DNA from 2 places in the Hydrogenophaga soli genome. Region 2 is predicted to be linked to the other one. Evidence: predicted binding sites of a transcription regulator. Region 2 holds the regulator's gene; the other holds the start of a gene.
The links. The regulator FliA, encoded in region 2, starts transcription of late flagellar genes. The targets are predictions, from matches to a motif close to CTAAAGTTTNNNNNNNNNNNGCCGNTA.
Positions count from the first base shown of each region.

Region 1 (3,403 bases), 260 kb from region 2:
CGCATCGGCGTTGGCCAGGTTGCTGGCCACCACGTTGAGTCGCTGGGCCTGTGCGCTGATGGCACTGCCTGACACCCCGAAAATGTTGAACATGGACATGTGAAACTCCTGCAAACGTGCGGTCACTGCCCCGTGATGGCACTCAACATGGTTTTGACGTGGCTGTTGATGAACCGCAACGTCGATTCGTAGCGGATGGCGTTGTCGGCAAAGTTGGCCCGCTGCTGATCCAGATCCACACTGTTGCCGTCCAGGCTGGGCTGGGTCTGCACCGTGTAGGCCATCGGGCTGCCGATCAACCCCGATGTGCTGGTCAATGTCAGGTGCCCTGTGGCGGTCTGCGACATCTTGGGAGCCGTCGCCCCCGACAGCGCATTGCGCAACGCCGCATTGAAATCAATGTCCCGCGCCACGTAACCGGGCGTGTCCACGTTGGCAATGTTGCTGGCCAACACCTGCTGGCGTGCTGCGCGCAGCTGCAAGGAATTGGACAACGTGTCCAACCGACCTGTCATTTGCTCCAGCATGGCGTGCTCCGTGCAAGGGTTGAGGTGCCTGTCCATCACACCCGCCAGAGACACCTTGAAACTGGCTGGTGAATCGATTATGGAAATCTTGAGGGTCAGCGATCCACGGATAAGGCACCCAATCCCCCCCCTTTTCCACCCCCCAAACCACACCGGAAAACCTACAGTCCAAACACCGTGAACGCGATACACCCGCTTGGAGGCCCCATGACCGCACACCCCCCCTCCATCAAGCCAGGCACCGTGTGCCGTGCACTGGCCATCGCTGGCCTGCTGCTGCCGTTCACCTCGCACAGCCAATCGCTGGACCACTTCGCGCGCGAATGGGTCGATCAGGCCATGGCCAGCGCCCCAACCAGCCAGGGAGGCATCACGCTCCGTCCCGAAGTGGTGATGGGCACCTTGGACCCCCGCCTCCAACTCGCACCGTGTGCCCGGGTGGAGCCCTACCTCCCCAGAGGCACGCAACTCTGGGGACGCAGCCGCATCGGCCTCAAATGCGTCGAGGGCCCTGTGGCCTGGAATGTGTTCCTGCCCATCACCGTCAAGGCCTGGGGCCCGGCGTGGGTGGTCAAACGGACAGTTCCAGCCAACACCCCCGTCACCCTGGCCGACGTGGAACAGGTGGCTGAAGTCGACTGGGCGGACCATCGGTCTGCCGTGTTGCCTCAGCTGGAACAATGGCAGGGCATGCTGGCGGCCTACACCTTGACACCCGGCCAACCCCTCAGGGAAAACAGCGTCCGCGCCCCCCAAGCGTTCGGGGCGGGCAGCCAAGTCAAAATTGTGGCGACGGGCCCTGGCTTCCAGTTGACGGCCAGTGGTCAAGCCATGACCACCGGTTATGTGGGGCAGGTCGCCCGGGTCAAGCTTGAAAATGGCAAGGTGCTGACCGGCAAAGTGCGCCCCGAGGGCAGTGTTGAAGTAAATATTTGATAGCATCCGGTTCATGCCATGTATGAACCGGACCACAAATAGGCTGGGTTTCTGCTTTTTTTTGAGCGATCGGGGTTAAAGTTTGGCGAAATCCCGCCGATAGTCTTTCCAAACCGCCCTGACGAGGGCTTGGAGAGTGCCATGAAACTTGACCTGATGTCCGAAATTCAGACTGGTACACCCCCAGCGGGTGCAACCAAGCCTGCGGAACGTCCTGCACCCAGTGGTGCAACGGGCGCAGGTCGTTCCACGTCCCGCAGCAACAGTGCCTCATCCACCGCAACGGGGGTCACGGTCACGTTGTCTGCACAAACGCAGTCTTTGTCCGCCCCCGGAACCAGTGAAGTGGTGGACACCGGCAAGGTGGAAGCCATGCGCTCTGCCATCCAGAGTGGCAGCTTCAAGGTCAATGCCGAAGCCATTGCCGACAAGCTGCTGTCCAACGCCAAGGAAATGCTCACCGCCGCTCGCCGTTGATGGCGTCACCACGGTATCCTCAGGGAATGCCAACGTCCGCAACACCACCCAGCGCGCTTTTTCAAACCCTCTCAGGCCTGCTGGATGGCGTGCAGGCCGCGCTTCTGCAGCAAGATGCCGATCAGGTTGAGCACGCCTGCAAAGCCCTGATGCAAGGGCTGTCGGCCGAGTTGAGCCCGCAGTCAAAAACCACCATCACCCGCGCCATGACAGGGGCCGAGGCCGAGTCACTGGCCAGCCGCTTATCGTTGCTTCGCCAAAGTCTTGCACAGCTGTCCGCCGCCAATGGCCGACAGCTGTCGGTGTTGCTGCCGGAGCAGTTGCCCAGCGCCTATGGTGGCAAATCGGCCTTCGGCTCTCCCAACCGATTCACCCACCTCAAGTCCTACCAAGCCTGAGTCCGATCACTCCAACGGCAGGAAATCCGTCTGATAGGTCCGTGAACCCACCTGCACGGGCTGCTGGTCCCCTTTGCTTTGGCGCATGGCCTGAGCAAACGCGGCAAGTTCGTCTGCCCCGATGGGCTCCACAGAGAGGCGACGATCCTCCAGCACGGTGTCCGGGAACCCATCCTTGCCACCGTCGGTGGCACGCCGGGTGGGCACAGGTCCGTCCCAGCTGGGCGGAACGGCGGGTTTGGGACCGGTCGGCCGTCGACGATCCGCCACCGGCACCGGAACCGCTGGAGCTGGCGCATCCAAGCTCTGCCGCTCAATGCGCCAATACACATTGGTCACTTTCACGCGGTAGCGGGTGGCCGCAGCATGGGTGATCTGGGCCTCCATGGCATTCCACTCCCCTGAGGCCTCCAACACCCGACCTGCAGACGGCGCCAACAAATCCACCATGACCGCATAACGATGCCCGCGTTCATCCAGGCGGGCCACGTTGAGGCGATACGCCAGCGGCGGCACACCATGGCTGGCCAACACCTCCCGGATGGACTCGAACACCATTTCCCGACGGAAGATCATGCGCTCTTCCAGGGTCATGAGTTTTTGTCCGGGCGGTGGCTCCTGTGCCACGACCGGTGCGCTTGACGACTTCACCCCCAGCAACCGCTTCAGCCAATTCACTTGAGACATTCGCGCCCCCTCCGATCACACACATCACCGGCACACCGCCGTCATGCGAGTGTAAGATGCCCAGCCCCCCTGCCCCGAACCCTCAACTGGAAACATTGCCCTGGTGGAACCTCTTTTGCCTTTCGTCAAAGCCCTGGCCATCGTGCCCTTGACGTTGCTGCCCATCATCAACCCCCTGAGCGGGGCGCCCGTGTTCATGACCACCACCGGTGGGCATGCCGCGGTGATCAAGCCGCTGGCCCGGCAAGTGGCCATCAACTGCTTTGTGGTGCTGGTGGTGTCCATGCTGGTGGGCACCTATGTCCTGGACCTGTTTGGCATCTCGTTGCCCATCGTCCGACTGGGGGGTGGGCTGCTGGTGGCCACCACCGGCTGGCG
Region 1 is NZ_BAAHAK010000002.1:410,133-413,535, reverse strand. It holds gene flgC (flagellar basal body rod protein FlgC) at 1-99, opposite strand, end outside; gene flgB (flagellar basal body rod protein FlgB) at 123-527, opposite strand; gene flgA (flagella basal body P-ring formation protein FlgA) at 735-1,463, shown strand; gene flgM (flagellar biosynthesis anti-sigma factor FlgM) at 1,605-1,940, shown strand; gene ACYVB7_RS05025 (hypothetical protein) at 2,030-2,338, shown strand; gene ACYVB7_RS05020 (hypothetical protein) at 2,345-3,025, opposite strand; gene ACYVB7_RS05015 (MarC family protein) at 3,141-3,403, shown strand, end outside.
Region 1: flgM (flagellar biosynthesis anti-sigma factor FlgM) is a predicted target of FliA. The motif match lies at 1,539-1,565, and genes of this name have one in related genera.

Region 2 (3,403 bases):
TTGCGAATGATGCGGACACAGATCAGCACGATGATGACCCAACCGACCACGTTGCCCACCACGATCAGCGTGCGGGCCATGGACTCGGTGGCAGCCCCCTGCACCCGAACCTCCTCGCCCAATGCCACCAACTCGTCACCCGGCTTGGCCAGGGCCACTTCCAGCTTTTCAAACGCCTCCATGAACTCGGGCAGATGGCCGCGTGCTTCGGCGGGGTCCCGGTCCACCAGCGCCTGAATGGTCTGTGCAGACTTCACATACCCCTGCGCCACCGGCATGACCTCCCGCACACGGCCCCGAATCGCCTCGGGAATGGGTGCATCGGCCACCGCTTGAAGCTGGGCCAGCAGCGCTTCACCACTGACCTTCAGGTCCTCCCGGGACGCGGCCAGCCCCTTGGGGTCGTCGGTCTGACCGGACACGATGCTTTGCAGCACCGCCGAGCGCACCGCGTCGTGGTGCATGTCGGCTCGGGCTGAGGCCAGCATGGCCTGCCCCAGGCCCGAGGCATGGTTCAGTTGGCCACTGAGGGCACTGACGCCGCGCCACCCCATGGCCCCGGTGAGCAGGGTGCCCACCATCCCCACCAGGCCCAACCCGACCAAGGCGTGTTTGAGCTTCAACGGCATGCTGCCTCCCCGATACTCACCCGCATTGACTGCACCATGACCCCTCCTCATGAACAACATCCACCGTTTGCCCCGCCCTCGGGCGTGGGTCGGCCTGCTCACCGACATCGACGACACATTGACCGCCGACGGCGACATTGAACCCGTGGCGCTGGCCGCATTGCAGCGGCTGCGCACCGCAGGCATTCCCCTGATTGCCATCACAGGCCGCCCCGTGGGCTGGAGCGAATCTCCCGCACTGCATTGGCCCCTGACCACCATCGTCGCAGAAAACGGCAGTGTGCGGTTGTCTTGCCAAAATGGCCGCTTGGTCAAGCACTACGCCCAGGACGACACCACCCGTCAACACCAGCACCACACGCTGATGCAGGTGCTGGAACTCATCGAACGCACCGTGCCCGGGGCTCGGCGGGCAGGGGACAGCGCTGGACGGGAAACCGACATCGCCATCGACCACAGCGAACACACCCACCTGCCACCCGACCGCGTGGCCCAGGTGGTGGCTCTGATGCAAGCGCATGGGCTGACGGCCACGGTCAGCTCCATCCACATCAATGGGTGGCTGGGCCACCACAACAAATGGACCGGGGCCTGCTGGGCGGTGCGAGAGGTGCTGGGCCAGGATTTGGCCCGCGAGCGGGACCGCTGGGTGTATGTGGGGGACTCGACCAACGACCAGGTGATGTTCGAGCAAATGCCCCATTCGGTGGGGGTGGCCAACATCCGGCGGTTTTGGAACGACCTGGTGCACCGCCCACGGCATGTCACCCAGGGCGAACGAGGGCAGGGGTTTGCCGAAGTGGTGGAACACCTGCTGGGCGATCCACCGGCACCTTAGGGCCGCCCGTGCAGGGGGGGGTCAGTGGTCCCGCAGGCGTGCCCGCAAGCGGGCAATGGACTGGCTGTGCAACTGGCACACGCGTGACTCGGTCACGCCCAGCACCGCCGCGATTTCCTTCAGGTTCATGTCGTGCTCGTAGTACATGCTCATGATGTACTGCTCGCGCTCAGGCAGGTTCTTGATGGCTTCCACCAACGCCGCCCGCATGCGGACATCACCCAGGATGTGTTCAGGGTCCTCGTCTTCCTGGGCTACGTGGCGGTCCAGGTAGTCGTCCCCCCCGTCATCACCGCCGGAAAAATCTTCCAGATAGACCAGTTGGGTGCCGCGCACGCGGGCCAACAGTTCCTGGTAGTCAGCCAGCGACATGTCCAGTTCGGCGGCGATTTCAGATTCCATGGGGGCCCGGTGCAAGCGATGCTCCAGCCGATGCACCGCGTGTTCAATCTCTTTTTGGCTTTTGCGGGAGCCACGCGACATCCAGTCGCCGCCACGCAGCTCGTCGATCATGGCCCCGCGGATGCGTTGGCTGGCAAAGGTCTCGAACTGCACCCCTTGCGAGGGTTCATAACGGGCCAAAGCCTCGGTCAGTCCGATCATGCCCACCTGGATGAGGTCGTCCACTTCCACGCTGGCCGGCAACTTGGCAATCATGTGATGCGCCAGACGCTTGACCAGCGGGCTGTACTGCCGGATCTGGGCGTCGCGGTTGAGAGTGCCTTTAGCGGTGTACATCAGCAACTCCAAAGCTGTGGAACCAGCGCCTCCCTGGGTGTGGAAGGGGACCAGCCCGATCCGGGCGTGCCAGGTTCCTCCAGCAGGAGAGCGCTCTCCAGCATTCTAAGCATCCATTGGGTGATGATGTCACGCGTCACACTGGGGCCCTGCTCAGGCAGCGGACTGTTTTCGGGCACCCACCCCAGGTGCCGTTTGGCCGTGTCCAACAAAACCCCCAGGGCTTGTTCGGCCACGGGGTCCGGCACCTCGCTGCGCATGGGCACCAGGACCGGCTTCAAATCGCCCGCTTGGTGCAGCACCTTGAGGGCGCTGTATGCATCCACCACACCCGTGGGTTGGAACGTGAACGGCACCAGGGGCCGCACGGCCGCCCCTTCCATCAGCACGCTGACCCACTCCTTGGGGGCCAGCAGCAGCACGACGGTGTCGGGACTGAAGCACGCCGCCAGACGGGCCAAAGCCGCGCCAGGCCCTTGCGTGGCCGCCACGTGCAGCAAGGTCTGCATGCCGCTCTGGCTGGGCCACACCCGCCATTGGGCCTCGTTCGGAGAGGCCGGTTCAGGCCCGGTCTTGAGGAACTGGGCCAAACCAGGGCGCCCGGATTGCTCGCGGCTGGTCGCATCCAAGGCCACCACCGAGTGCCCCAGAACCGACAGCCCGGCCCCCAGGGTCCAGACCATGTCGAACGCCACGTCACTGTCGCGGCCCAGCACCACGGGCAGCACGCGCACACAATGGGCGGCAGCCACCGAACGCAAACCGGCCGCCTGGTCGAACATCGGATCAAACACGGAGCGCTCCCAGGTTCATTTGCTTTGGAGAAGGCTGGGCAAAGAAGAAGCCCACTTCCGACGGCGCGGGATCGAAGGCCGACTTGCCCTCGGTGCCCATGGACGTGCGCACCAGTTGGTGCGCCACCGGGCCTTGCCAGTCCTCAGGCACGCGCTGGCCGTTGGCCACGCCACGCAACATCACCTGGTGGCGAATGAGGGCATCGACCGCAGGACCCAGTTTGACGGCCTCGTCCACTTTGGACAGCACCACGCCGTGCAACTCCTTGGCCTTGAAGGCCGCCAGCACGTCGTCCATGGTGTCGCCATGGCTGCTGGCGTTGAGCACCAGCATTTTCTTGATGCCGGGCAGGTCCAGCACCTCCAGCATGTCCTGGATGCGGGGGTCCTTTTGTCCCAGGCCA
Region 2 is NZ_BAAHAK010000002.1:151,647-155,049, reverse strand. It holds partial or broken gene ACYVB7_RS03825 (HAMP domain-containing protein) at 1-80, opposite strand, end outside; gene ACYVB7_RS03820 (Cof-type HAD-IIB family hydrolase) at 679-1,467, shown strand; gene ACYVB7_RS03815 (RNA polymerase sigma factor FliA) at 1,489-2,205, opposite strand; gene ACYVB7_RS03810 (hypothetical protein) at 2,205-2,999, opposite strand; gene flhF (flagellar biosynthesis protein FlhF) at 2,992-3,403, opposite strand, start outside.